Regions from separate parts of the Moritella sp. 24 genome, predicted to be linked through region 1. Evidence: predicted binding sites of a transcription regulator. Region 1 holds the regulator's gene; each other region holds the start of a gene.
What was found. The regulator FliA, encoded in region 1, starts transcription of late flagellar genes. The targets are predictions, from matches to a motif close to CTAAAGNTNNNNNNNNNNNNGCCGATA.

Region 1 (10,310 bases):
TCAGTCTTTACAAGCTGCGGGGAGTGACGGTGCTGGTATTGAACCTGGTTTAGCAGAACGTATGCAGTCCTCACTCACTGAGGTAGCACAAAACCAAGAATTAGCAGGACAACCAGCGATATTACTTACCTCTGGTGTACTAAGATCGACATTGGCGAAATTTGTGAAATACTCAATACCGTCATTACGCGTATTATCATATCAAGAAGTACCTGATGATAAACAGATTCGAATTGTCAGTGTTGTTGGTCAATAACGTGTTAATAAAATAAATTAAAGTAGCGAACTGAACTAAGGATGATAAGTTGAAAATAAAGCGCTTTTTTGCCAAAGATATGCGAGCGGCATTGGCTGAAGTCAAAGAGGTTCTTGGCCCAGACGCTGTTATTATGTCTAACAAAAAGGTTACCGGTGGTATTGAAATTGTTGCTGCTGTGGATTTCTCCGAAAGCAAACCCGCTGCAACAGACAAACCGAGTGAACCTCAACAGGTAACAAATAAAACAGAGCGTCAACTTTCTGAAGATTCCGTCAATTTATCGGCATCAAAATTTAGCTTTAAGAAGCTAATGAAGAATGAACCATCAGCACCGACTGAATCAGAGAAAAAGACCGCGCCTAATGACTCACTAGCCAGTTTATTAGCACGCCAGCAAGAACACCAACAGCAAATGTCACAAGCAATAGGCAGTGATGACAATGCCAGCGAATCCAATAATTGGGATACCAGCTTCTTAAAGAAACCGGTTGCACGCCGCTTTGCTGAGCGTCCTAGTGCTGCGCCAGCTACATTAGCTGAACAAAATGAAATGCGTGATGGTATGGCACGTAAACCACAGCAAAGTGGTTATAAACAATTTGAAGCGGCACCTGCTAAAGCGGATAACCAGCAAGACATTAGTGCGATGAAGGCCGAGTTAGCCTCTATACGAAAGTTGCTTGAACACCAAGTATCAGGATTACAGTGGCAGGAAGTTGAACGTAACGAACCTATACGTGCTATGTTGATCAAGCATTTGGTCAAAATAGGCTTTACAGAAGTCGTTGCTGACCAGTTAGCTAACTGTGTGGCTGAAGACTGTTCGATTGAGTCGGCTTGGGATCAAATACAAGCGCTATTAACGGATAATGTATTAATTGCGCAAGATGATATTTTAAGTAAAGGTGGTGCTGTTGCATTAGTTGGCCCTACAGGGGTTGGTAAAACGACAACAATCGCCAAATTAGCGGCAAAATTTGCCATGTTACATGGTTCTGATAACGTCGCATTGATTACCACTGATACATATCGTATTGGTGCTCACGAACAATTAGCCACTTATGGCCGTATTATGGGCTGTACTGTTAAGGTTGCCCGTGATGAAGCAGAGTTGGCACAATACTTGTATCAATTAAGAAGCAAACGTTTAGTGTTAATTGACACTGCTGGTATGGGTCAGCGTGATAAACGCTTATCTGAACAGCTCGATACATTAGTTAATAATGAAAAAGTCGTGATTCGTAACTATTTAGTTGTTCCGGCGACCGCACAGCGTAGGGTTGTACAAGAAACATTAGAGCACTTTCATCATATCCCGTTATCGGGTTGCATTTTAAGTAAAGTGGATGAAAGTTTAAGTCTCGGTGAGATTTTAAGTGTATTAATACAGCACGAACTACCGATTGCATATATTACCAATGGGCAAAGGGTTCCTGAAGATATAGATTCAGCCAATGCACAGCAATTAGTTCGAGCTGTACTCAATAGAGATACGCTAGAAGAACAAAACGATACGCATTTTTGGTTAGGCGATGATAAATAGTAATGAATAAAAATATTTTTTTCGATCAAGCAAGTGGTCTAAGACAAATGAGTAATAACAAAAAAGTTAAAGTTATTGCCGTCTCAGGTGGTAAAGGTGGCGTAGGTAAAACTAACGTAACACTAAATATGGCGGTATCTCTCGCGGCTCAGGGCAAGCGAGTTATGGTTTTAGATGCCGATCTTGGATTGGCAAATGTCGATGTTTTACTCGGCTTACGCGTACATAAAAATATTTCTCACGTTATTTCTGGTGAGTGTACATTGGATGATATTTTAATTGAGGGCCCAAATGGGATCTTAATTGCGCCCGCTACATCGGGTACTCGTTCGATGGTTGAGTTGTCAGTGCAAGAGCACGCAGGCTTAATACGCGCGTTTGCAGAATTGAAAACACCAATTGATGTACTTTTGGTTGATACCGCAGCTGGTATTTCAGACATGGTATTAAGTTTTTGCCGTGCATCGCAAGATATCCTAATGGTGGTGTGTGATGAACCAACATCTATTACGGATGCATATGCATTAATTAAATTACTATCAAAAGAACACGGTGTTCACCGTTTTAAAATTGTGGCTAATATGGTGCGCAGTTTACGTGAAGGCCAAGAATTATTTACTAAATTGACACGTGTAACGGATCGATTCTTAGATGCAACATTAGAGCTTGTTGCTTGTATTCCGTTTGATAACAGTGTTCGTCAATCCGTTCGTAAGCAAAAAGTAGTTGTAGATGCATTTCCAAAAGCACCTGCCTCACTTGCGTTTAGAGCGTTGGCAAGTAAAGCTGCAACTTGGCCTGTACCGAATAAAGTCGGTGGTCATCTTGAGTTTTTCATTGAGAACTTGTTTGAGAACAAAGCTAGGGTAGAAGATTGAAGTGAATAAAGCATCCGCTTACAGTAACATCCAGTCGCAACAGAGTAATGCTGTTGAGCAATTCGGTTTTTTAGTAAAACGAATCGCTCACCACTTATTACTGCGTTTGCCGCCGAGTGTTCAGTTAGATGATTTAATCCAATCGGGTATGATTGGATTACTGGATGCTGCACGTAATTTCGATGGTTCTAAAGGCGCTAGTTTTGAAACGTATGCTGGTATTCGTATTCGCGGCTCAATGATTGATGAAATGAGACGCGGAGACTGGGTTCCAAGGTCGGTTCATAAAAATGGGCGCGATATTGCAGCAGCCATTGATCGGATTGAAAAACGGACTGGCACGGATGCAAAAGATACGGATGTCGCTGAAGAATTAGGCGTAAGCCTTACTGACTACCATAGTATGTTGATGGATGTTAACAGTGGGCATATATTGGCGGTCGAAGATTTGACGGCGAGTAATGAAGATGCTTATTCAGTTTATGAAGGTAAATCAAGTACCCCTTGTTCTGACTTTTCTGAACAACGTTTTCAGCAAGCACTAGCAAACTGCATTAAGACATTACCAGAAAGAGAAAGCTTAGTTTTATCACTTTATTACGATGAAGAGTTAAACCTAAGAGAGATCGGGGAAGTGCTTAGTGTCAGTGAATCTCGAGTGAGTCAAATTCACAGTCAAGCAATGCATCGAGTGAAAGCGCGTATGCACGCTTGGTTGGATGATTAAGTTTAATTGGTACCGTATTTCTAGTACCTGGATATTGAAGTAATATATTTATGGGAATCAGGGACTGTAAATATTGTAATTACTTATTTTGGAGAACAACTTGAAAAAGCAAATTAAAATTCTTATTGTTGACGATTTTTCTACGATGAGACGTATCATTAAAAACTTACTGCGTGATCTTGGTTTTAATAATACATTTGAAGCCGATGACGGTAATACCGCACTTCCAATGCTAAAAAACGGCGATTATGACTTTGTTGTAACTGACTGGAACATGCCTGGAATGCAAGGTATTGATTTGCTTAAAGAGATTCGTAAGGATCAAGCACTATGTCATATCCCAGTATTAATGGTAACAGCAGAAGCGAAACGCGAACAAATTATTGAAGCGGCTCAATCTGGCGTGAATGGCTATATTATAAAACCGTTTACTGCTGCAACACTAAAAGAAAAATTAGAGAAAATCTTCGAAAGAATTCAATAAGCAAGGATGCGCATGAGTGAACAACAAGAATCGTTGATTTCGTTAGAGAAAGCCAAAGAACTGGTCACACTACTCGAGTGTGGTCAGATTGAAATGGCCAATGACATAATTATCAACATCCAAAATGCAGATTCAGAAGCTCTATTTGAAAAAGTTGGCGTATTAACACGCCAATTGCATGATTCATTAAACGATTTCCAATTAGATACGCGTATTGAAAGCTTAGCAAAAGATGAGTTTCCTGATGCTCGAGAACGATTGAATTACGTTATTGAGATGACAGATAAAGCAGCGAACAGAACAATGGACGCTGTGGAAGCTTGCTTACCAATTGCAGATAGTTTTAATGATCGTATCCAGCAAGTGCTACCGAGCTGGAAGAGTTTGATGAGTCGTGATCTACAACTAGGCCAATTTAAAGAACTTTGTAAATTATTGGATGATTTTCTTCAAGTTTCAGTATCTGATGCCGATAGTCTAAGACAGTATTTAACTGAAATTTTAATGGCTCAAGATTTTCAAGATTTGACAGGTCAAATGATCCGTCGTGTGATTAACTTGGTGCAAGAAGTAGAAGTTAAACTGGTCGAAATGTTAACTATGTTTGGTGAGGTTTCAAAGCCACTGAATAAAGTCAATGAACCAGTTAAAGAAATAAATGGTATCGAGGCCGAAGGTCCAATCATGAATGCGAGTGAACGTGTTGATGTATTAGACGGCCAAAATGATGTTGATGATTTACTGTCAAGTTTAGGATTTTAAGGGAGATATTGATGAGCTTTGATGTTGATGAAGATATTCTACAGGACTTTTTGATAGAAGCATCTGAAATTCTAGAGCAACTCTCTGAACAACTCGTTGATTTAGAAAAAAGTCCAGAAGACTCGGAGTTGCTTAATGCAATTTTTAGAGGATTCCATACAGTTAAAGGTGGCGCTGGATTTTTAGCATTATCAGAACTGGTTGATATCTGCCATGGTGCAGAAAATGTGTTTGATAGCCTGCGTAATGGCTTAAGAGCCGTTACTCCAGAACTGATGGATGTGATTCTTAAATCATTGGATTGTGTAAACGAAATGTTTGTACTGATCCAACAGAGAGAGCCATTAACGGCAGCAGATCCTGCGTTAATCCATCAACTTCATTTGCTTACTCAACCTGAAGTTGCTCCAGTTGCAGTGCTAGAAACTGTTGTTGAAGCAATTCCTGAACCTGTCGTTGCTAAGACTCCTGCTGCGAGTGATAGCACTGAAATCGATGGCATGTCAGAGCTAGAGTTTGAACAGTTACTTGATGAATTACATGGAAAAGGCAGTGCGCCAACAGTCACTAAGACTGCAGCACCTGCGCCAACTCCGGTTGTTTCGACAAGTGTTCCGGCAAGTTCAAATGCTGATTTTACTGATGACGAATTTGAAAAGTTACTTGATGAACTACATGGTGTGGGTCAACACGGTGTTTCTATTACTGAAGCACCTGCACCAGCACCGACACCTGTTGCCGCTACATCTGTAGCGTCGAGCAGTGGTGATATTAATGATGATGACTTTGAAAATTTACTTGATGAATTATACGGTAAAGGTAATGCGCCAAGTGCTGCGACGACAGTAAAAAGTGTTGTTAGTGCAGCTGAGCCTGTCGCGTTAGCTCCAGTCGCTCACTCTGAAACGGCTACTGCAACAGCAATCGTAGCACCCGTTGCGAAAGCAGCGCCTGCCGCTAAAGTAGAGAAAAAAGCGAAACCACAGGCTGATTCAACAGTACGTGTTGATACGCGAACGCTTGATGAAATCATGAATATGGTTGGTGAGCTAGTACTTGTTCGTAATCGCTTAGTCAGTTTAGGTATTTCAAGTAATGACGAAGACATGACGAAAGCCGTGTCTAATCTTGATGTTGTTACTGCTGATTTACAAGGCGCGGTAATGAAAACGCGTATGCAACCAATCAAAAAAGTGTTTGGTCGTTTCCCTCGTGTTGTACGTGATTTAGCGCGTAGTTTATCAAAAGATATTAATCTTGAAATGATTGGTGAAGAAACCGATTTAGATAAGAACTTGGTGGAAGCTCTTGCTGATCCTCTTGTGCATTTAGTGAGAAACTCGGTTGATCACGGTATTGAAATGCCAGAGATACGTGCAAAAAATGGCAAGCCACGCCAAGGTAAAATTACTTTATCCGCATCGCAAGAAGGCGATCATATTCGTCTTAAAATTGTAGATGATGGTGCGGGTATGGACGCCGAACGATTAAAACAAATTGCGGTTAAACGTGGGGTACTTGATGCTGATTCAGCAGCTCGGATCTCAGATAACGAAGCATATAACCTTATTTTTGCTCCAGGTTTCTCAACCAAAGATCAGATATCAGATATTTCTGGTCGTGGTGTTGGGATGGATGTGGTTAAAACGGGTATCAGCCAGCTAAATGGTACAATTTCAATTGACTCAAAACTGGGTACTGGTACAACGATTGAAATTAAAGTGCCGTTAACATTGGCAATTCTACCAACATTGATGGTTGAAGTTGGTAAGCAAATCTTTGCTTTACCGCTGACAAGTGTTAATGAAATCTTCCATTTGGACTTAAATAAAACCCATGTAGTTGATAATCAGCTGACTATTATTGTCAGAGAAAAAGCAATTCCACTATTTTATTTACATGATTGGTTAACCAAAATGGAACCACAAGCTACTAGTCGTAGTGATCGTGGATTAGGACATGTAGTTATTGTTCAGTTAGGTATTAAGCAAGTAGGTTTTGTTGTTGATAGTCTTATTGGTCAAGAAGAAGTTGTTATTAAAGCGTTAGACAACTTATTACAAGGTACGCCAGGTATGGCAGGAGCAACAATCACCAGTGACGGTGGTATTGCTCTGATTTTAGATATTCCAAGTCTCTTAAATCATTACGCAAAACGCTAATTTGTTAATGCAGGGATTCACATCCCTGTGTGCTTTTACATTGAAGTAAACACATTGAAGTAGATAGATTAGATGAAAATAAAGGTTTTAGTCGTTGATGACTCTAGTTTTTTCAGACGTAGAGTAAGTGAAATCATTAATGCAGATCCAGAGATGGAAGTTATTGATACTGCTAAAAATGGTGAAGAGGCCATCACGAAAGCAAAGCTGTTACGTCCGGATGTAATTACGATGGATATTGAAATGCCTGTACTTGATGGGATTTCAGCGGTGAAAGCGATTATGAAAGACACGCCAACACCCATTTTAATGTTTTCATCATTGACTCACCAAGGTGCTAAGTCAACGCTTGAAGCATTAGAAGCAGGTGCGGCTAACTTCTTACCTAAAAAGTTTGAAGATATTGCTAAAGATAAAGCGGATGCTGTTCGATTACTGCAACAGAACATTAAAGAAATAAGTAAGCGTAGAGGCTCATTAAGAACACCTCGTAGCACGTTAAGTTCGCAGTCAAGCATCGTAAAGCCAGCAATAAATACAATTGCTAATTCGACTGTTCGTACTGCAACGTCTGAAAATCGTCTAAATACGACGATTTCACGCCCAAGTTTAGAGTCGAGCCGACTGAATACGGCGAACACGCTGGACGCTAGGCATGTATCTCATGTTGAGAACACAAAACCAGAACCTCGTGTTTTGGCTACGCCAAGTCGCGTGATTAAACGTGCATCAGGTAAAAAATACAACTTATTGGCAATCGGTTCTTCGACAGGTGGTCCTGTTGCATTACAAAATGTGTTAACACCGTTACGCCGTGATTTTCCTCTGCCAATTTTGTTAATTCAGCATATGCCTGCCACGTTTACGTCAGCGTTTGCAGCGCGATTGAATACATTATGCCAAATTACAGTAAAAGAAGCACAGCATGGCGATCGTTTACAACCAGGTGTCGCTTACTTAGCCCCAGGCGGTAAACAAGTTCTGATTGAAAATAAAGCCGGTGGATTAACATTAAAGGTAATGGAAAGTCCTGCTGGTATTAATTATAAGCCGAGTGTTGATATTACATTTGGTTCTGCTGCTCAGTCATATCGCGATAAAGTATTAGCGATAGTGTTAACAGGAATGGGTGCAGATGGTCGTGATGGCGCTAAATTATTAAAACAAAAAGGCAGTACGATATGGGCGCAAGATGCACAGTCTTGTGTTGTTTATGGTATGCCTCAAGCAATTGTTAACGCTGGGTTAGCTGATGAACAAGTTAATCTAGACCAAATTGCAGAACGCATTAATATTGAAGTTGGCTGCCGATAGCGGCAAGCGGACAAGGTAGGGTAAAGTTGAAAGTTTGGACAGTTGCTAATCAAAAAGGTGGGGTAGGGAAAACGACCACTGCAATTACTTTAGCAGGTTTGCTGGCAGAGCAGGGGCAGCGGGTATTATTAATTGATACGGATCCCCATGCGTCATTAACCAGTTATTTGAATTACGAAAGTGATGATTTGACTGTTGGATTATTTGATCTTTTTGTAGCGCCAACGCTTGATGCTGAACTTGTTCATAATGCGACGATAGAAACACCTTATAATGGTATTAATTTATTACCGGCGACAATGTCACTTGCCACATTAGATCGTACCTTAGGGCATCGAGATGGCATGGGACTGATATTAAAAAATATTATCACGTTAGTTGCTGGTGATTATGATTATGTCATCATTGATTGCCCACCTGTATTAGGGGTGATGATGGTGAACGCGTTGGCAAGTAGCGATCGTATCTTAGTGCCAGTGCAAACGGAGTTTTTAGCGTTAAAAGGTTTAGACCGAATGGTAAAAACCTTTGAAATTATGCAGCGTAGTTGTGCGAATAAATTTAAGTATACGGTGATACCAACGATGTTTGATCGCCGAACTAAAGCATCGCTTGTGTCGTTACAGACGCTGCAGCAAAATTATAGTCAAAATGTCTGGCGAGCAGTCATTCCTGTGGATACACAGTTTAGAAATGCCAGCTTAAAACATATGCCACCATCAATGTATACTCGAAGCAGTCGAGGCGTTGCTGCTTATTCGGCATTATTACAAGACTTGTTGGTTGAAGCGAAACAGGACCGCATGTATGGATAAATACAAACGACATTCTGCGTTGGATGATTATTTTTCATCTATGCTATCGGAACCTGTTGCAGAAGAACCACTACAGGTTGAAAAAGAGATCGTGGAACAACCGATGGCTTTTGTTCCTGATTTGGAGTCAAGCTTAAAACTACAGTTGGTTGAACCTGCGCCTATATTGCAAAGTGATTATAAAATACCTGAACCTGATGGTTCAGGTTCATTAACAGACTTGGATCAATTACTCGGTTCTGTTATTGATATAGATCTTGCTGATATTGATTTGTCATTATTAGATAATGAAAAACCAGCAGTCGAGATGGCATTAGACGAAGCGATTGAAGTCGTCGCGACAGATATTGTGACTGACGCTATTCACCATGAACTCGAAGTCACAACACAAGATATTACGATTGTTGAAGATGAGGTGATTGTCGCGAGTGTATCTGAAAGCATCGCAATACCTGATATTGAAACTACATCGACACCAACGGCTGAATCAGTCGCTGAACCAGAATTAGAAGAGAGTATTGACGCAGAACCTGAATGGAAAAATATTGAACTAGAAGAACATTTTCAAGCATTATTTTTTGAGGTTGCTGGGGTTATTTTTGCTGTTCCATTAACAGAGCTTGGTGGTATTCATCAAATCGAGACTGTGAATAGCTTATTTGGTAAACCAGATTGGTATTTAGGTATTATGCAACACCGAGAGCAAAAGCTAAGTGTTGTCGATACTGCGCAATGGGTGATGCCGGAACAGAATATGGGCGAGATAGATTATAAATATCAGATCCAGTTAAGTGAGTCGAATTGGGTACTAGGCTGTGAAAGCCTGCATGGTACAGAAACTTTAAGTAGTAATGATATTAAATGGCGAAGCACGCCTGGCAGCCGACCTTGGTTAGCTGGCATGGTGAAATCACGCATGTGCGTATTATTACACGTAACCGAAATGATTAAATTGCTGGATAATGGCATCAATATTCATGGGCAATAGTAGAAGGAAATAAAACATGAGCCAGTCTCGAAACCTAGTGGAAAATGTAGCTGAAGATGAAGTACTGCAATGGGTTACATTCAAATTAGAGAATGAAGTCTACGGTGTAAACGTAATGCAAGTACAAGAAGTACTGCGTTACACAGAAATTGCCCCAGTACCGGGTGCGCCAAACTACGTGATCGGTATTATTAATTTACGTGGTAATGTTGTCACTGTTATTGATACGCGCGTACGTTTTGGTTTAATGCCATCTGAAGTAAGCGAAAATTCACGTATCGTTATCATCGAAGCTGAAAAACAAGTCATTGGTATTCTAGTTGATGGTGTTGCTGAAGTGGTTTATTTACGTTCTTCAGAAATTGATATGGCACCGAA
Region 2 (10,310 bases), 130 kb from region 1:
TAAATATACTTATTAATGATGGCGTTAGTTATATCGCACTATTTTTAAATAAGTTAAAACTCAATAAAAACAGTGGCTTGTGTTTTTATTGAGTTTGATGTCTTATTTGGCACAGTGATTGCTTTATCTAAGGTATATAAACTTATCCAATTTGAAGCAAGCAAAAGGAAGATACCGTGGCCTTATATGTAAATACAAATGTAGCATCTTTAAATTCACAACGTAATTTGACGAACTCTACAAATGCGTTACAAACATCATTTGAGCGCCTGTCTTCTGGTAAGCGTGTTAACTCTGCTGCGGATGATGCTGCAGGACTACAAATTGGTTCTCGTTTAGAATCTCAAATTAATGGCTTAAATCAAGCGTCGCGAAATGCTAATGATGGTATATCTCTTGCTCAAACGGCAGAGGGCGCATTAGACGAAACCACCAACATGCTACAGCGTATGCGAGTACTTTCAATTCAGTCTGCCAATGGGTCAAATAGTGCTGCGGATCGTGTTGCACTTGATAACGAGTTTGGTCAATTGCAGCAAGAGCTGAATCGCGTTGCCGATGATACGACATTCGGTGGTATGGATTTACTTAATGCAACGTTCGATCAAGACTTTCAAATCGGTCCTGATGCGAACCAAATTATTAATGTTAAAATTGCGACGAACATGAATGCGGCAGGTTTAGGGGTTGGCTCACTAGGTACGGATATTTTACAAGCTTCAACAGCACAACTTGCTATTACAAATATCGACTCAGCGATAGCGACTGTGACTGAAACTCGTGCAGATTTAGGTGCGAAGCAAAATAGATTTTCATCGACGATTCGTAATTTATCTAATATTTCAGAGAATGTATCTTCGTCTAAATCGCGTATTATGGATGCTGACTTTGCTGCTGAATCAGCAAAACTGGCTCAGAACCAAGTATCGCAACAAGCGGCGAGTACTATGCTTAGCCAAGCGAATCAGCAATCTCAAGTTGCGATGTCATTGTTACAAGGCTAATTATTATTCTAAGCTTATTAGACAGTTATTCAGGCCGATAAGGCCTGGGTAATATTGTTACCCTACGACAATCTGATCACTTAATTATTCCCTTCTTATTTTCGTTCAATATATTGATTATAATAAATTTAATGTAACTTACTGTTATATTTATATTAGTCATTTCTAATGCCAATCTATGTACTCATTTTAATATAATGTAACATTAAGCACATCTGTTTAAGTTGTTGATATATATCTTTAATTACATCTTTTTAAATTCAACATGTTAAATATGCACGAAAAAAAGGAAAATAATTCTAAAGGATGCTTTTTTAATGTCGATAAGGATTATAACAATACAAAAAACTGATTATTTATAAGGGCTGTATTTTACATACACAGCAGTCCTTTACAGGATTTCTTTTAGGAGACGAATATGGCTGTTTATGTAAATACCAATGTAGCATCTTTAAATTCACAACGTAACTTAACGAATGCGACGAATGACTTACAAACTTCTTTTCAACGCTTATCATCAGGTAAGCGTATTAATAGCGCTGCTGATGATGCTGCAGGTTTACAAATCGGCTCACGTTTAGAGTCGCAAGTAAATGGTCTAAATCAAGGCGCTCGAAATGCTAATGATGGTATTTCACTTGCTCAAACAGCAGAAGGCGCGTTGGATGAAACAACGAATATGTTACAACGTATGCGTGTGCTTTCAATTCAATCTGCGAATGGTTCAAATAGTGATGCAGATCGTTCAGCGCTAGATAAAGAGTTTGGTGAGTTAAAAGAAGAGATTACGCGTGTATCAACAGATACAACATTTGCTGGTGAGAAATTGCTAACAGGCGGTTATGCTGCAGATATTCAAGTTGGTGCCGACGCTGGCCAAACGATCAACCTTAAAATTTCACAAAACATGGGCGCGACTGCGCTTGGTTTAACTGGTACAGTGACGATTTCAAGTGCTGGTGGCGCACAAGCTGCAATTGATAAATTAGACTCTGTATTAGCGGTTGTAACAGACACTCGTGCAGAACTAGGTGCGAAACAAAACCGTTTTTCGTCAACCATCCGTAACATTACTAATATTTCTGAAAACGTATCAGCCTCTAAATCTCGTATTGTTGATACTGACTTTGCTGAGGAATCTTCTAAACTGGCACAAACTCAAGTACAGCAGCAAGCGGCAAGCTCTATGCTAAGCCAAGCTAACCAAACGTCACAAGTCGCTTTATCACTACTATAATCGTTTAGGTTTACTTTTGCCCTGCACCTTGCGGGGCATTTTGGTCTTTGGGGGCTACCATGTCCATTGATAACAATGTGGATAATAAGAGCATTCGTTTTTATCCAGACCCTGTAATGACAAAAGAACCTGTCATTACGAATCCTGCCGTTTTAATTTCACAGAATGAAGTCCCTTCATCTGAAGAAGTACACCTATCTACACCTAAACTTACTGATAATATAGATCTGGAACAAAAATTGCTTGAAGCAAAAGATACGCTGCAAGCTCATTTTGATGTTAATAATAAAAAGTTAAATTTTAGTGTCCATGATGATACAGGACGTATGGTTGTGAAGGTAGTGGATCCCGATAGCGGTGAAATACTGAAAGAACTACCGTCAGAAGCTGTCTTGAAGATGGCGGCTAACATTGAAAAGTTTCAGGATAATATATCAGCTAGTTCAGGGCTCTTATTTGATGAGATGGTCTGATTGAAATAGCGTGATAAAATAGTCGAATGTTTAATATAAGAGGCAATTGTTTGCCTCTTATATTATCTATAGATGAAAATTAAGGATACGCATGGCTGGTATAACAATGGCTGGTTCAGGCTCTGGTTTAGACCTTGAATCTATCATTACCTCATTTGTAAGCGCTGAAAAAACGCCAAAAGAAACGCGACTGAATAAAAAAGAAGTCGCAATAACCACGGAACTATCTGGCGTTGGCACGTTGAAGGCTGCGCTTGCCGATTTTAAGTCAGTCTCGGGTCAACTCGGTAATACCGATTCTTTTTTCCAGAGTAAAACGAATATTCGTTATCAGGGGCGAACGGTCGATCAAACGGCTGCTAATGCCAGTGGTGATACTGCAGCTTTACCCATTATGATTCAAACCAAAGGTGTTGTGCCAAAGGGGGCATTTGATGTTGAAGTTAAACAACTTGCTCAAGGTGCGCGATTAGAGTCAGACTTCTTACCAGACAGAGAATCAAAACCGGGTCAAGGTATGCTGTATTTTGATGCGGGTAAGAATACTTTTCAAGTTAATGTCAATGTGACTGATACCTTGCAAGACATTCAGATGAAAATTAATGATGCTCCGGATAATTACGGTATTAGTGCGAATGTTATTAGCTCTGATGTTGGCGCTAAAATCATTTATACCTCAGATAAAAGCGGTAAGGAAAATGGATTAACTGTATTTACTTCTGACTCAAGTCTTAATCGAATTTCGTCGAGCATGGTTGGGCAGCAAGCCACAGATGCAATCATTACTGTCGATGGCAACATCATAACCAAAGATAACAATATCTTTAATCACGCAGTATCTGGTGTCACGATCACTGCCAATAGTTTGACGAAACTTAATGAACCAGCCAACTTTTCTACTGCGATTGATCATGCTGCTGTCAAGGATCTGGTTTATGGATTTGTCGATAGTTATAATAGTTTGATGGATACTATTAATGTTTTGACTAACCCTGAAACAGGGGTTCTTAAGTTAGATCCGACAGCTCGTAGTGTGAAGCAACAGCTGCAAACTATTTCCGGTGGTGTAGTTGAAGGCGCTAATAAGCGGCTAAATACGTTATATGCTGCAGGTATATCTCTTGAAGAAGGCGGTATGTTATCCATTAGCCCATTTGGAAAAAATGGTGGTCAATCGGGAACTCAGCGCTTAAATGATGCAGTAAGTAACTCATTAGATGATCTTGGCAAACTTTTTGCAGGGGATAATGGTATTGCCGCGCAAGTCAATAAATTGTTGAGTGAAAGCCTAGGCAATCGAGGCATGATTTCCCTGCAACAGGATATGCTTAATGGTAACTTGCGTGATATTGAAGATGATCGCATTAAATTAGATCAACATATTTCATCATTTGAAAATACATTACGGAAAAAGTACACGGCCTTAGATAATACTGTTACACGATATAATGCCACCGGTGATTATATTCGCAATGTATTAGGCTAGTGATATTATTTTTTGATATTTATATACATTAATAGTTAGGTAAAAAGCATGAGAGCTAATATAAGACGTTATCAGCAAGTTAGTCGTGAAAGTGGTATTTCTACGGCAGATAACCACCAGGTTATTTTTATGTTGTTACAGGGATTGTTAGACTCTGTTGCTGTCGCAAAAGGCTGTATTTTACGTAAGGATATTGAAGGTAGAGCAAAAGCGATTAATAAATCAATTAATATCACATCAGGATTGATTGATGGTATTAATCATAAGGTTCATCCTGAAATTGGTGAAAATTTTGATGCGCTTTACCGCTATATTCAACTCCGCTTGAACGACGCATCATTAGAGCAGTCAATAGAACCGTTGGATGAAATTACGACGTTAGTAACGCCTATCAAAGATGCGTGGCTGAACATTCCTCAAGCAGAAAAAGAAAAAGCAGAAGCGATTCGTAAGCAAGCAAGTGGTGCTTAATTATGGATGTCACTGACGTTGAACTGATGGCTCACATTGACGCTTTATCTACAGACGCTAGCGAAGCGATTAGGGCTGAACAATTGACATTATGTGATCAATTGTTGATTCAACGTCAGGGTTTGATTGAGCAACTTATCACGTTATCAGATCCTGCTCAAAATCCTCGAGTACACACTTTCTTATCGCAAATAATATCTGATGATAACACGCAGATTACGCGATTAAACGCATTAAAATCAGATGTCGAATCTCAACAAGTTACTACTAAACGTCGGTCTAAATCGATTAACCGGTATCTTGCTATCAAACAGTTTTAGGTTGTTATTATGAATCAATTAAACCTCGATATAGCAGCTCAAATTGCTGCTTTAGAATCACAGCAGAAACAGCGAAAAAAACAAGTTAGTTTGGCGCATGAAATTGATGCCATTCGTGAGGCTGCCCAGCCTAAAGTAGACCCTATTGCTGTATATGAAGCGAACATGCTGGCTTTTCAGGATTATATACCTAATATTTATAATGCGTTTACTGCTTACCGACCCGCTAAATTCGAATTAACACAAGTTGATGAACTGTTACACCTGGTTGATATCGATAATAATTTTGTACTGGGTGAAGAGTATTTCCGTGATAGTTTGATTGATTTTGAGCAATATCGTATTAACCCTAAGATGGCGCGTCTTGATTTTACTAAAGAAGCGGATTCTGTAGCCGATTTTATTCACGTTAAATACTTAAATAAATTAATTAGATTGTGGTCTGGTTCTCACGAGAAACATAAGGAAGAGTTTATCTTACCTGAAGCAATAAACATGATGGTTTGCTTTGGTTTAGGATTAGGTTACTTTTTACCGGAAATGCTAACTAAACATAGTGTTAAACGTCTCTATATCTATGAACCTGAAAATGATTTTTTTTATGCGAGTTTATTTACGCTCGATTGGGCAAGCATTTTAAAACAGCTTGATGAGAGTGGTGGCAGCATTCATTTCTGCCTTGGTGCGGATGAGGATGAATTTTTTACTGATATCTCTAATGAGTTGATGGTAAAAGGGCGTTATGATGCGACTTTTAACTTTTGCTATCAACATTATCAAAGTGAGCAAGTCAATAAGGCGTTAGAAAAATTCAACGCACAAAATTATCATATCGCATTTGGTCTTGGCTTTTTTGATGACTCATTATTGGCGTTAGCACATCAATATCACACCCTAAATAAACATGTACCTTTACTCGCAGAAACAGCCCCTTTACCTGAGTGCGAGACGTTACCGGTATTTATATTAGGTAATGGTCCATCGCTGGATGAGCATATTGATTACATTATTGCTAATCGTGATAAAGTCTTGTTGGCAAGTTGTGGCACGACACTGCGCGCATTACACCAATATGGTATTAAGCCTGATTTTCATCTAGAGATGGAACGCACTAAAGTTACCCACTCAGTACTGAAAACGATTGGTGATGATGAATATGTAAAATCAATACCCTTGTTAACATTAAATACTGTTACACCTGATGTAACTGATTTATTTGATCGTCAGTTAATGGGTCTGAAAGCGGTTGAACCATCAACATATATTCTTCAAAACGAGGAACTTGGTTTTGATAAGGATCGTTTAGCGTTATTAATCTATTCGAATCCGACGGTGTCAAACCTTGCACTATCTTACTTTACCCAAATGGGTTTTAAAAATATTTACTTATTTGGTGTAGATCTTGGTTTTAGTGGTGAAGCACATCACAGTAAGAAAAGTATTTATTATAATAACGCTGGTGATGACAAATTATTGTTTGATAAAAAAGCCTTGTCTGGCTTTGTGGCACCCGGAAATCATGTTGAAGAAGTTGAAACAACGATGATTTTCCAAATGTCAGCAAAAGGGCTTGGGGAGTTATTAACTTTCTATCCAGATGTAAATTGCTACAATCTGAGTAATGGCATTAAAATTGAAAATACGATCCCTGCCTATCAAGCAGATATTACATTGCCTGATATGACATTGGATAAAGTTGAATTAATTGACCGAATTCTAGCTCACTATTCTTCAGACACTCGTGATTTAGCTGTACAGTACAGCGCCGTATTACACGAAAATATATTTGCTGATTTTGTTGATGAGATGATTAGTTTACTACAATCCCCTGTGGCGTCTCGTTATGATGCTTTGCAGCAATTACATCAGCAGTTTATTTTATTGCACAGTAAATATGATACTAAGTATTCATTCTTAGTCGAAATGTTACGTGGCACTATGCAGCACTGTCATGCGATGATAATTAAAGTATTATTGTTACCAGCGGACTCTGAACAAGGGCTCGTATATTATCAAGAAGCTATCGATATATTTATGGCCTATCTTGAAGAAGCGAAAGATAAATACCAGCGTGAATTATTTCAAAAGGATAATACTCAGTTATCTGAAGATTGGACTTAATGCATATTTAAAATAGGGCGTAATAATAGGATAAGACTGCACCTTACTATTATTTAGGTATATAATCATAAGCCATTCAAATAGCGTGGCTTATGATGAAAACATATTTTTTAATCCCTTTTCTCGCATTATTATCAGCATTGACGCCTCTTGCGGTCGATATGTATTTACCGGCAATGCCCAATATTGCCGGTGATTTTAATGTTTCTATTGAAATCATTCAAACCACACTCAGTACTTATCTATTAGGCTTTGCGATAGGGCAATTATTCTATGGTCCGCTAGCGGATAGCTATGGCCGAAAGCCTGTGCTTATCTGTGGCCTTATCACCTATTTAATCGCGAGTTTAGGTATTGTTTATGCGGGTTCGATTGAACAATTTAAGTGGCTACGTCTATTGCAGGCTATTGGTGGTGGTGCTGCATCCGTGGTTGTTAGCTCATTACTTCGTGATTTATTCTCGGGTTCGTTATTTTCTAAAATGATGTCTTACGTCGTTTTATCGATGACATTAGCCCCACTTGTTGCGCCGTTAATTGGTGCGCAATTATTAGTATGGTTTAGTTGGCACAGTATTTTTGTCGCACTTGTTGTCCTTACTAGCCTATGTTTGGTGGTGAGCTACCTTGGTATTAAAGAAACATTACCCAAAGAGCGTCGTGTTACGTTTAACTTACCTCAGGTATTTAGTAATTATTGGTTGATATTAAAAAACCGAAAAGTGCTAGGGCTTATGCTTTGCGGAGCGTTTAATGTGTCCGGCATGTTTGCTTTTTTAACCGCGTCTCCGTTTGTTTATATCAATTACTTTGGTATTGATGCTCAAAATTATGGTTACCTTTTTGCCTGTAATATTTTAGGTATGATGGTTGTTACATGGATTAACGCTAAGATTGTGATGCGGTTTGGTTATCAACAAATCTTACGTGCGGGTGTTATTATCAGCGCGGTTATTTCTGTTTTATTCTGGCTAATGAATTTTAATTTAACCTTTGGATTAGTCGGGCTCGTTATTTCTACCGTCGCTTACATTAGTCTAATTAGTTTAATTGGTTCAAATGTGATGACGGGAGTTCTTGCTGAGTTTCCACACATATCAGGTACTGCATCGGCATTATCTGCCACCATTCGATTTGGTTTTGGTGCTATCTCAGGTCTTGTGATCAGCGTATTTCATGATGGAACACCTCTGCCTATGATTGCTGTTATTAGCAGTTGTGGGATTTTATCGTTTTTAAGCTATTTTATACTAACGGATAGAGCAAATAAGGACAGCTAATGCGGATTGAATTTATTAGTACTGGTGATGAAGTACTATCAGGACAAATTATTGATACCAATGCTGCGTGGATATCACAATACTTCTTTCAGCAGGGAAGAGAGTTTACTCGTCGGCATACAGTAGCTGATGACCTTGACTCCTTGATTGATATTATTACAGAAACAAGTCACCGCGCAGATGTTGTTATTATGAATGGTGGGCTAGGGCCTACATCTGATGACTTAAGTGCTGAAGCTGCAGCAAAAGCAATGGGGGTTCCATTAGCGCGTTCACAAGCATGGTATGATCATTTAGTCGCGAAATATGCTAAATCAAATCGTGTATTATCGATGAGTAATGAAAAACAAGCATGGTTACCACAAGGCGCAGACGTGGTTGATAATCCGGTTGGTACAGCCTGCGGTTTCAGTTTTAAATTTAATCGAGCTCGATTTTATTTTACCCCCGGTGTACCTAGTGAATTCAAGCACATGGTCACTGAACAGATACTGCCAGATATTCAACAACGCTTTACTCCAGTGGCTGTTCCCACACTCATAAAAATGAAAACGTTTGGTATTTCAGAGTCGGTATTAAATGAACGCCTTGCGGAACTATCTTTGCCTCAATCAATCACCTTAGGGTTTAGAGTCGATTTTCCGACGGTTGAAATTAAATTGTTATCAACTGTTAAAGCTGATTTAGATAATGCACGTGAGCTAATTTATGCTGAGCTAGATGAGTGTATCTTATTCGAAGGTGATGGTAGTTTTGCTCAATATTTACAACAACTAATGTTAGAAAAAGGGAATACGTTATCACTTGCTGAATCTTGTACCGGAGGCTTAATTGCCAGTGAACTGATCGCCGTTGCAGGGAGTTCTGGTTACCTTGATTCTAGCCATGTTACCTACAGTAATGAATCTAAGTGCCGTTTGGTTAATGTGAAAGAAGCGACACTGATTAAGCATGGTGCTGTATCAATGGAAGTCGCTGCTGAAATGGCACAAGGCGCAATGGTAAATGCGGGAGTGGATTTTGGTATTTCAGTATCAGGTATTGCAGGCCCTGGTGGTGGTAGTGAAGAAAAACCCGTTGGTACTGTTGCATTTGCATTAGCGAGTAAAACGCATACTTATAGCCAGCTGCTATTCATTCCTCGTTGGAGCCGACAAGGGATCAGAACCGTTGCCTTATATGTTGCTTTAGATATGCTGAGACGAGAGTTATTAGGGTTAGATTTATCGGCAGCGTTTGGATCTATAGAGCGTCGCCAGAGTGAAAATAGGGTGAATGGTTAGTTCTACTTCACCGTTAGCGTGTTATTACTTTAGTGTTCAAAAACGTAGTGATTATTAAACCAATAAATAATGACTACGTTGTTTACTACCATTTCTGTTTAGGTTGGAATAACAGGTCTAGTTCATTCTTCTCGTCTTCTTTTTCTTGACGATCTTTTAAATCATCCGATGAAGCTTGAGTTAATTGTTCATTCACGTCATGAAGTAAAGATGTCAGTGTCTGCTGTTTATTAATAAGCGAATCATTTTTATCATTGATATTGTTTAAGGTATCAATCCCTTTACGTAGCAACTGCTTACAAGAACCAAACTGGCGAGTTGCACGTGCTTCATAAGCGCGTTTCAATAAATTATCGATATTTACATTAAGCTGCATAAGCTCTAGTTTTCTATCTTCAATAACAAACGTTTGGGTATTTAACTTACTTTTGGCATGTTCAGCACGTAATACAGCTCTGACTTTTTTGATTTGCTGCAGTAATATGATCGCTTCACGGTCTGAATTTGGCGAACGAAACATTTTTTCTTCGCTTTGTGCTGGAGCATCTTTTAGCTGTGCCATTTGGGCTTTTACGTTGACTAAGCGTTGGCGTACTTGCGGTAGGCTTGGATCCATCTGTAGTGTTGCAGCAAGC
Region 3 (10,310 bases), 2.1 Mb from region 1:
ATTTCATCCATAATGTGTTCAATCGTCATCATACCTTGCGGGCCACCAAAACCACGGAATGCAGTGTTTGATGCGGTATTGGTTTTACAACGATGGCCTGTAATGGTCGCATCACCTAAATAGTAGGCATTATCAGAATGGAACATGGCACGGTCAGTGATCGAGCTTGATAGATCCGGTGAATAACCACAGTTACTCGCTACGATAATTTCAATGCCGTTGATTTGGCCATCATCATTAAAGCCAACTTTGTATTGGTTAAAGAAGGGATGGCGCTTACCTGTCATCATCATATCTTCAACACGCGGTAAACGGATCTTAGTTGGTCGTCCTGTTAACTTCGCAAATACGGCACATAAGCATGCGGGGCCTGCAGCTTGCGTTTCTTTACCACCAAAGCCACCACCCATACGACGCATATCAATCACAACCTTGTGCATCGGTACGCCTATCACTTCAGCAACGAGTTTTTGCACTTCGGTTGGGTTTTGCGTGGACGCATACACGATCATGCCACCGTCTTCAGTTGGCATCACTGACGCGGCTTGCGTTTCTAAATAGAAATGCTCTTGCCCACCAATGTGAATACTGCCTTCTAAAATATGCGTTGCAACAGATAAGGCTGCTGCCGAATCACCGCGTTTTTGTTGATGCGACTCAGTAACAAAACTTTTCTTTGCGAGTGCTTCTTCAACACACAAAATAGCGGGTAGCTCTTCGTATTCAATGATCGCGGCTTGTGCAGCTTGACGTGCAATTTCCATCGAATTAGCCGCAACAGCGATGACTGCTTGACCCAAGTATTCAACCTTACCGTCGGCCAATAATGGATCGCCAGGTAAAATGGCCCCGATATCTAACTCACCAGGTACGTCCTTAGCTTCAATCGCTAATTCAACCCCCTCAAATTCATAACAAGGCGTGAGATCAATCTTGGTGATGTTGGCGTGTGCCACATCGCTCATACGCACATAGACATGTAATTGATTGGGATATTCGAGGCGATCATCCACATAAATAGCTTCGCCTGTTACCTGAATACCCGCACTGTCATGCTTTACATTTTTACCGACACCCGTTTTAATCGACTGATTCACTTGTGCTAACAATTGCGGCTGTGATAATTGCACTTTATTGTGATTAGACATAAGACGTTACCCGCGTTTCAATTGTGGTGTTTTGTTGTTCTAAATAAAATTTCTTCAGTAGGTTCTTCGCTGCAAGTGAACGATATTCTTTACTGGCACGAAAATCTGATAATGGAGAGAAGTCTTTTGCTAATGCTTGCATTGCTGCATCCACACTTTCATATTCCCATCGCGCTCCTAACAAGATTTGCTCGGCATGTTGAGCACGCATAGGTGTTGCTGACATCCCACCAAAAGCAAGGCGTACATCCATCACGACATTATTTTTTAAGGTAATGTTAAACGCACCTAATACCGCTGAAATATCATCATCAATACGTTTTGATAATTTATACGTACGGAATACTTGGTCTTCGGTCGGTAAAGGAATAATAATTTTAGTAATAAACTCTGCTGCTTTTTGGGCTGTCACTTTATAGCCCACAAAGTAATCTTCTAAATCCATCAAGCGCACAGCATTACCACAACGTAATTCAACCTGTGCATTAAGTGCAATTAATGCTGGCGGTGTATCACCAATCGGCGATGCGTTACCTATGTTGCCACCAATAGTGCCTTGATTACGGACTTGTAATGACGCAAATCGATGTAATAAGTCACCAAAGTCAGGAAAGTATAATGCTAAGGTGCCATAGCTATCCGTTAAACTGCGTGCGGCACCAATTTCAATATGGGTATCAGTAACAGAGATATCTTTCATCTCAGCCACATGACCAACAGAGATCAAGGTATTAATAGGACGGTGGAACTGTGTTACTTCTAATGCTAGATCAGTCCCCCCCGCCACAATTCGTGCATCAGGGTGCTTCACTAGTAGCGCAGCTAAGTCAGCTATATTATCTGGTGAATAAGCCTGTTGACCGTCCCCTATTAATACTTGTGTGCCGCTTCGCTCAATCGTATTAAGTTTTGCGACGGTTTCAGCCTCTAGTCGTTCGAATGCATCAACCACATGGGGTTGCTCTGCTAACGACAATGCTGAATCAATAATCGAACGATAACCCGTGCAACGACATAAGTTACCCGCTAATGCTTCAAAAATAGCGTGCTTGTCTGCTGACGGTGTATTTTTGCTTAACGCAAACATCGACATTACAAACCCAGGAGTACAATAACCACATTGCGTACCATTAAAATCGACAAGTGCTTGCTGCACTTGATGTAACGAACCATCTTTCGATTTCAAATCTTCGACAGTGATAAGTTGCTTACCGTGTAAAGCGGATACAAACGTAATACACGCATTTACCGACGTATAACGGATCCGCCCATCGACAACATCACCGAGTACAACAGTGCAAGCACCGCAGTCTCCTGATGCACAACCTTCTTTTGTCCCTTTCTTCGCCTCTTCTTGGCGTAAGAAATTAAGTACTGTGGTGTTGGGTGAAAGGTCAGATACCTGACACATCTTTTGGTTAAGTAGAAACTTAATCAAGTCGTACCTCCTGCGTTATTCCGTAACATTGACATTGATTGCTCGTGTTTTTTTATAATTAATCGTGTCTCTAAAATCAAATCCTGACCCGAGAGTCAACTTATTGTTACATAAAAATAACAATTGAGACACAATTTAATGCAATCTTTATGGTGATATATATACAATTATAGTGAAAATTAAATAAGGCATTAATCATCAGAACCATTTATAAGCGCCACTAAAACTGAAAAAACAATACAAAAATATCTATAACAATGAGAATTACTTAATATAGATCAGTAAGTAATAAGTAGAATAATGGCGAAAGCCCTCGCTGAGATGTTAAATAATAGGCTCTAACGAGCTGATTTATGAATTAGTATTTTTGATAAGATTTAACTCTGCTTTTGTAAAATGCAGAAACAAAAATGCCAAATCACTGTGGATTTGGCATTGTTTGTATACAATTGAATAAAATAATAGACCTGATTTATTTAGCTTATTACTTTTTACTTAACACATTTGAAAAAACAACATGCAGATCACTCGACACCGTTTCACCATTAAAATTTAACTTGGATTCAATATGCGCTAAATGTTCGCGCATTAATAAGCAGGCTTTCTCTGTATCCTTCGCTTCAATCGCATCAAGCAAGCCACTGTGTTCATCTAATACACAGTGTGTACTGGTCGCAACTTCATATTGCGCAATGATTAACGAACTTAATGACACCAGACTACGTTGAAAGTTAAATAAAGGGACATTACCTGACATAGCTGCCAATTCGAGGTGGAATTCACCCGATAATCGAATCGCTTTACCTAAATCACCTTGTTTCGTCGCTTCATTTTCTTCTACTATTAACTTACGTAAATGAGAAATCTGTTTACCCGTCGCATTCTCGACTGCCAGTTTGGTGATCGCATCTTCTAATGTATGCCGTGCTATAAACACTTGTTTTGCTTCGTCGACAGACGGTGACGCAACAATCGCACCACGATTAGGGCGGATAACAACAACTTGTTCATGTGATAAACGTAATAAAGCACGACGTATAATAGTGCGACTCACACTAAAAATATCACCCAGTGCTTCTTCATTTAATTTTGTTCCCGGAGGGAGACGTCGTTCAAGAATGGCATCAAAGATATGCGCATAGACGATATCGTCTTGAGCCATTGAGCCTGACTTGCCTTCTGCTTCTACAGAACTACTTAGACCAGACATGATTTTCACCTGTTAAATGAATGACAATAAACAGAACAATGCTTATTAAATACGATGGCGTATTACCTATAACCTGACGTTTATTACTATAAAGTCATAATATGTTAACACCGTGTAACAATCTAGCCTTATCTTGTGTACTATCTTAAAAATATTTAAAACAATCTTTAGCTATATTCTGTAATTTTGAGCGGCTTGTCTGCGTCATAACTATTTAATACATCTAATAAACTGGCTGTACTTGATTGGTTTTCAAATGGTAATGCAGGATTTTGAAGGGAATGCTCGGGCTGAGTAGCTTGCGCTAGCTCATTAGCCGTTGGTTTAATCAAAGACTGGTGTGCTAATTTTTGCTGTAATAGGTGAGAACTATTATGTAATACAGACTCAGCAACATACTTAGTATCTCCGACATCAACACCGACTTCAGATGCAAAGCAAATTTCTAAACGCATTGCGGCCATGTTATTCGTTGCAGCATATTCATTTAACCTGACCATACGCGCAGCATCATACGCTGACGTATCAACGACAGTTTCTTTCACTTCGATCTGTTTTTGATCTGATATATCAGATGACAACATACTTAATAACAGAGAAAATTTAGCTCTATCACCATTTAAAGTACATTTATTTAATTGTTGGCCGAGTTGCAGCTCATCAATTAAGGCATGTTGTCGTATCGATTGAACGTAAATAAGTTACCTCTTGAACAATATTGCGCGCAGAACAACCAAATTTTGCCGCGAAATAATCAACTAGTAAGTTATCGGCCTGTTTTTCTAAATATTTAGCTGTTTATTCGAAATTTTTATTCACATACAGACTTTTTCTGATATTATCCGTTCCGTACTTGTGGAGGGGTTCCCGAGTGGCCAAAGGGATCAGACTGTAAATCTGACGGCTCAGCCTTCGAAGGTTCGAATCCTTCTCCCTCCACCACAATATTTAAATTATGTTGATAGCATCATTACTTATGTAAATGAAAAATGTCGACATGATACAACATCTACCATTGCGAGTAGATGAAAAAAGCATTACGTGGAGGGGTTCCCGAGTGGCCAAAGGGATCAGACTGTAAATCTGACGGCTCAGCCTTCGAAGGTTCGAATCCTTCTCCCTCCACCATCATTTAGCTTTACTGATTAGTTAAATTAATTCGTACATTGTGGCCAATGATACTTATTATAATCATTAAAGTGAATACAACATCTACCAATGCGAGTAGATGAAAAAGCATTACGTGGAGGGGTTCCCGAGTGGCCAAAGGGATCAGACTGTAAATCTGACGGCTCAGCCTTCGAAGGTTCGAATCCTTCTCCCTCCACCATCATTTAGCTTTACTGATTAGTTAAATTAATTTGTACATTGTGGCCAATGATACTTATTATAATCATTAAAGTGAATACAACATCTACCAATGCGAGTAGATGAAAAAGCATTACGTGGAGGGGTTCCCGAGTGGCCAAAGGGATCAGACTGTAAATCTGACGGCTCAGCCTTCGAAGGTTCGAATCCTTCTCCCTCCACCATCATTTAGTTTTGCTGATTTTATTTATTCCTAAACGAATAATTTGAATGAATCATCAAAGCGATACAACATCTACCAATGCGAGTAGATGAAAAAAGCATTACGTGGAGGGGTTCCCGAGTGGCCAAAGGGATCAGACTGTAAATCTGACGGCTCAGCCTTCGAAGGTTCGAATCCTTCTCCCTCCACCATCATTCTACTTTGTTGATTTTATATTGTGGCCAATATAATCACAGTCATCAGGGTAAAATAACATCTAGCAATAGATGAAAAAATAGAGAAAATGTGGAGGGGTTCCCGAGTGGCCAAAGGGATCAGACTGTAAATCTGACGGCTCAGCCTTCGAAGGTTCGAATCCTTCTCCCTCCACCACTCTCTAACTCTTCTGATAATACCTTCTTTTTTATACTTCCAGTTCTTATTACCTAACTACCCTATTTATTCTTTGTCTTTGTAATAGAATAATTAATACCCTTATCAAATAATGTATTACTCATTCTTATTTATTTCTTCGTTTCATCATTACCTACATGTGAAATAACGAGATTAAAAAGGACGAATACGTCGCCCTTTATATTATCTTCAATGTTCATACAACCTAGCAGCTACTATCAAAAAGAATAATTTGATTCACACTGTATGGCTGGTAAAGTACTTGGCAATAATCTCCCGTTCCATTTTCTTTATATGTATACGAATCACCGATAGCAATCACTAATACACGGTGAAGTTCATCATCATAAGCCCTACTTGCATTGGTCACGGTAAACTCATCACCCAAATTAAGTAGCTGTTTCATGGCGTCTTGATAAGCGATAGGATAACCCTTACACGTAAAATAACCTTCAACTTTCGCAGACTGATCTTTATCTACAATATTGTCATTGTCCGCTTTTGTGTCGTAGCATTTATCCTCTACACCCAAAATCACAGACTTATAATAAATCAAATCAATGGCGATACGTAAATCAGCAGCCACACTGGCAATCTTAGCTTTTTTAGCGTCACTCGAAACGTCAATGAACTTAGGTACAGCAACTGCCGACATAATCGCCAGGATCACAATAACAACCGCCATCTCAATAAGCGTAAACCCTTTATCCCTAAACCTCATACATACCTTTATTTTTGATTAAACACTGCGTTTATCATGATTAAATCCCATAATTAAGGCATTATAATTCAACCAATGATAACCATAAAGTATTTTATAGGTATCTTTTTTTTACTTATTTTTCGTTTATATCAATGATTTAAAATCCACGATTATTCGCACAAAAAATATCCAGTTAACAGTGCTAGCCAACAAAAATAAGCACCTCTTAAGACAGCTTTATGCATACCTGCTATTGTGGCTAGCATAAATAGTGAGTGACTAAACTATCCATCACCTTTGAGTATTGAATAAACATGAATCAGAATTTTGACTATCGAAATAAACGCGTACTCATTGTGGATGACCAACGTGCTTTTCAGATCATGCTCAAAACCATGTTACTTAACTTTGGTGCGAAAGATGTTACGCATGTGGGTAGTGCTGAAGATGCATTAAAGCTGTGTCGAAATGATAGCTACGACTTACTTCTCGTTGACTACAACCTTGGCTCAGGTCTTAATGGTCGTCAGTTATTCGAAGCATTAAAAGTCAATAATCTATTGCCTATTCACACGGTATTTTTCTTAGTGACGGGTGATAACTCTAAAGCGATTGTATTAAGTGCAATTCAAATGAGTCCTGATGATTATTTGATGAAACCATTTTCGCAAAATGAATTAAATTTACGCATTCAAAAAGCCTTTAATAAAAAAGAAGCGCTTTTACCTATCTATCAAGCGATCAAAGACAACGATTTTACGCAAACAATGGACGAGTGTGATAACGCTATCATCTATTCTGCACGCTATCGTAATTTTTGTCGTTTGTTTAAAGCTGAGCTATTAATTGAAAAAGAAAAATATGCCGACGCGCGTATTATCTTAGAAGACTTTATTGAAGATCATCCACATACTCAAGCACAACTACTGCTTGGGCGTGTTTACTACCTAGAAAAAAACTACCAACAAGCAATACCACTACTCTCTGATATCGTTAAATATACGCCAATGCTATTAGAAGGTTATGACTGGTTAGCACATTGCTTTAGAGATGGTGGTGATAGCGAAAAAGCCCTCGATATTGTACAACGCGCAATCAAGCACTCGCATTTATCGTTAGACCGCCAAGGCTTATTAGCTGAACTCGCACTTGATACCAATATGCCCGCGATTGCCAAAGAAGCATTTTTCGCTATTTTGATGCAGACAAAAAATACGATACATCAAGATCCTCAGCATTTAATTAATTATGTACAAGCGATCATCTTAGTGGCAAAAAGCGAAGAAGATCAGTTTAAACAAGGTCGATTATTACAAGAAATCAGTGGGTTATTTCACCGTTCTTCTCAACAACACCCGTACGTTGAAGAAGATGAGCTATTAGCACTTGAAGGCTACAGTTTAGCATCAATCCACAATGTAAAAGGTAATCAGGTTAAGGCCAAGCACATGTTACTTAAGAGTAACGAAGCATACCTGATAGAACCAGAAGAAACCCCTGAATGGCTGGGCCCACAGCTCGCGAACCTACTCATTGAGCTCGAAGAGTTTGAGTTTGCCGAAAAGCTAGAACCTTACATCCAGCACAATAATAAACACAGTGAAAAACTACTTGCCTGCATCAGTGGCAAGGAAGACAGTAAAGAAGTTGAATTTAAACACCACAATAAGTTGGGTATTGAAGCATTTACCGAGAACAAACTTGAAGTTGCACTTAAACACTTTGAAACGGCGCTCTCTATCGCACCGCTCAATACTGGTGCAGCGTTAAACAAAATACAAGTATGCTTAGCGCTACTGGCTAAAATTGAGCGACCTTGGCCTGAAATAACCAAGAAGATTTCGGAGACATTGGCTGAACTCGAAGACTTCCCGCTATCAGAGCAACAAGCAGAACGTAAAGCTGAACTTAAAAAAGAGTTTAATATTCAGCGAATGCATGAAAAGAAAAGGTTTAGCCGTTAAAAGCAATCTTGTATTTTCATTGTTAAAAACGTCCTATTTCTGCACAAATGACAAAAAGTTTAAAATTTGCCTCGCAACTGACGCGTGAATAATAGAAGCTATAGGCATAAGAATTTGCAGCAAATAAAGGGTTCAAAACCAATGAAAATAATCTCGTTTAACATTAACGGCCTTCGCGCTCGATTACACCAATTACAAGCTATCGTAGATAAACATTCGCCTGATGTTATCGGTCTACAAGAAATCAAAGTACATAACGAAATGTTCCCTGTTGCTGCGGTTGAAGAAATGGGCTACCACGTATTTTTCCATGGTCAAAAAGCACATTACGGTGTGGCTATGATGGTAAAAAAGAGTACGGTTGCTGACGTAGACGCGATGAAAGTGCAATACGGTTTTCCTACCGATGACGAAGAAGCACAAAAACGCATGATCATGGTGACGTTTGACCAAACGTCAGGCAAGCCTATCACAGTGCTAAATGGCTACTTCCCACAAGGCGAGAACATCAGCCACGAGACGAAATACCCATACAAGCGTAAATTCTATCAAGATCTTAATATCTACCTGAATGACAACCACACAGCCGAAGACGATGTGATCGTGATGGGCGATATCAACATCTCTCCTGCAGATAAAGATATCGGTATTGGCGCACCAAATGCCAAACGCTGGTTAAAAACAGGTAAGTGTAGCTTCCAACCTGAAGAACGTGAATGGTTAGCAAAACTACAAGGGTTTGGTTTACATGATACGTTCCGTACGATTAAACCTGAAGTAACAGATCGTTACAGCTGGTTTGATTATCGTTCAAAAGGTTTCCCAGACAACCGCGGACTACGTATCGACGTGATCTTAGCGACTGCAACACTGAACGAAAAAGTGATTGAAAGTGACGTTGACTACGAATTACGTGGTATCGAAAAACCATCTGATCACGCGCCGATCTGGACAACTTTTAAATAATAAATTTATAACTATATAACAATAGCTTAGCTTTAAAAGCTAAGCTATTAAGTATCACAAAAACGCATTTTATAAATATATGTCTAATCTTAGTATTACCCCAAACTCCAGATGCGGTGATAGCATGAAGTGGACTAAGATATGCGCAAAGACCAACACATTAATATTCTGTGTTCTCGTAAACATATCACCCGCTAATGCCCAGTATTCAGCTAATATTAACGCGTCCTCTCCAGATTCAATATCCTCTAGCACGGTCGCACAACAACAACTGACTATTCACAGCCAGCCAAGTTTTGAAGACCTTCCCCTGCTATTAAAGAAACGCTCTATCCGAGTACTCGTCGTTAACCATCCTGCTTATTATTTTATCTATCAAAGTCGACCACGCGGTATGGCTTATGACATGATGCGGGAATATGAAAAACGCCTTAATCGTCAGTATTTCAAAAACACCAAACTAAAACTTAATATCCTCTTTATCCCGGTACCGAGTAGTCAAATCATTAACATGCTCGCACAAGGCTATGGCGATATTGCCATTGGGCCATTGATGATACTTAAAGACCAAGAAAAAAAAGTGACACACACCGAGCCGATATACAAAAGCCATCAATTATTATTAGTTAGCCATCATTCTGTTGCTGAATACAAAAATATAAATCAACTCTCGGGCAAAGAAATATGGATACGACGAAACAGCATTTATCACCAACAACTACAGCTCATCAACCAACAACTATCCAAGCTCAATAAACTACCGATTTACATTAATATTGTCGCAGACGAACTCGAAGATTATGAGTTACTTGATATGGTCGATAATAAACAAATATTCATGACCATGGTGTCGAGTCACAGCTTACGATTATGGAAAAAACTGTATAAACGTATTAAATTACACCCACAACTCGCGGTCGGTAATCATATTCCGAGCACATGGGCAGTACGTAATAA

Region 2: the regulator FliA is predicted to act here: its motif matches at 1,304-1,330, upstream of HWV00_RS15980 (flagellin).
Region 3: the regulator FliA is predicted to act here: its motif matches at 4,564-4,590, upstream of HWV00_RS06205 (VC2046/SO_2500 family protein).

What each region holds. Positions count from the first base shown of each region.
Region 1 covers NZ_CP056123.1:3,451,207-3,461,516, reverse strand. The annotation lists gene flhA (flagellar biosynthesis protein FlhA) at 1-256, shown strand, start outside; gene flhF (flagellar biosynthesis protein FlhF) at 306-1,802, shown strand; gene HWV00_RS15335 (MinD/ParA family protein) at 1,805-2,680, shown strand; gene HWV00_RS15330 (RNA polymerase sigma factor FliA) at 2,682-3,407, shown strand; gene cheY (chemotaxis response regulator CheY) at 3,508-3,891, shown strand; gene HWV00_RS15320 (protein phosphatase CheZ) at 3,904-4,653, shown strand; gene HWV00_RS15315 (chemotaxis protein CheA) at 4,665-6,815, shown strand; gene HWV00_RS15310 (chemotaxis response regulator protein-glutamate methylesterase) at 6,888-8,129, shown strand; gene HWV00_RS15305 (ParA family protein) at 8,156-8,944, shown strand; gene HWV00_RS15300 (chemotaxis protein CheW) at 8,937-9,932, shown strand; gene HWV00_RS15295 (chemotaxis protein CheW) at 9,949-10,310, shown strand, end outside.
Region 2 covers NZ_CP056123.1:3,579,268-3,589,577, reverse strand. The annotation lists gene HWV00_RS15985 (flagellin) at 177-1,004, shown strand; gene HWV00_RS15980 (flagellin) at 1,423-2,241, shown strand; gene HWV00_RS15975 (flagellar protein FlaG) at 2,301-2,714, shown strand; gene fliD (flagellar filament capping protein FliD) at 2,806-4,200, shown strand; gene fliS (flagellar export chaperone FliS) at 4,249-4,671, shown strand; gene HWV00_RS15960 (hypothetical protein) at 4,674-4,991, shown strand; gene HWV00_RS15955 (6-hydroxymethylpterin diphosphokinase MptE-like protein) at 5,001-7,112, shown strand; gene HWV00_RS15950 (Bcr/CflA family multidrug efflux MFS transporter) at 7,205-8,392, shown strand; gene HWV00_RS15945 (CinA family nicotinamide mononucleotide deamidase-related protein) at 8,392-9,675, shown strand; gene HWV00_RS15940 (DNA repair protein) at 9,761-10,310, opposite strand, start outside.
Region 3 covers NZ_CP056123.1:1,355,436-1,365,745, reverse strand. The annotation lists gene xdhB (xanthine dehydrogenase molybdopterin binding subunit) at 1-1,148, opposite strand, end outside; gene xdhA (xanthine dehydrogenase small subunit) at 1,141-2,559, opposite strand; gene HWV00_RS06210 (GntR family transcriptional regulator) at 3,071-3,796, opposite strand; gene HWV00_RS06205 (VC2046/SO_2500 family protein) at 3,964-4,452, opposite strand; tRNA gene HWV00_RS06200 (tRNA-Tyr) at 4,654-4,738, shown strand; tRNA gene HWV00_RS06195 (tRNA-Tyr) at 4,840-4,924, shown strand; tRNA gene HWV00_RS06190 (tRNA-Tyr) at 5,042-5,126, shown strand; tRNA gene HWV00_RS06185 (tRNA-Tyr) at 5,244-5,328, shown strand; tRNA gene HWV00_RS06180 (tRNA-Tyr) at 5,434-5,518, shown strand; tRNA gene HWV00_RS06175 (tRNA-Tyr) at 5,615-5,699, shown strand; gene HWV00_RS06170 (type II secretion system protein) at 5,926-6,441, opposite strand; gene HWV00_RS06165 (response regulator) at 6,738-8,387, shown strand; gene xthA (exodeoxyribonuclease III) at 8,529-9,353, shown strand; gene HWV00_RS06155 (lytic transglycosylase F) at 9,478-10,310, shown strand, end outside.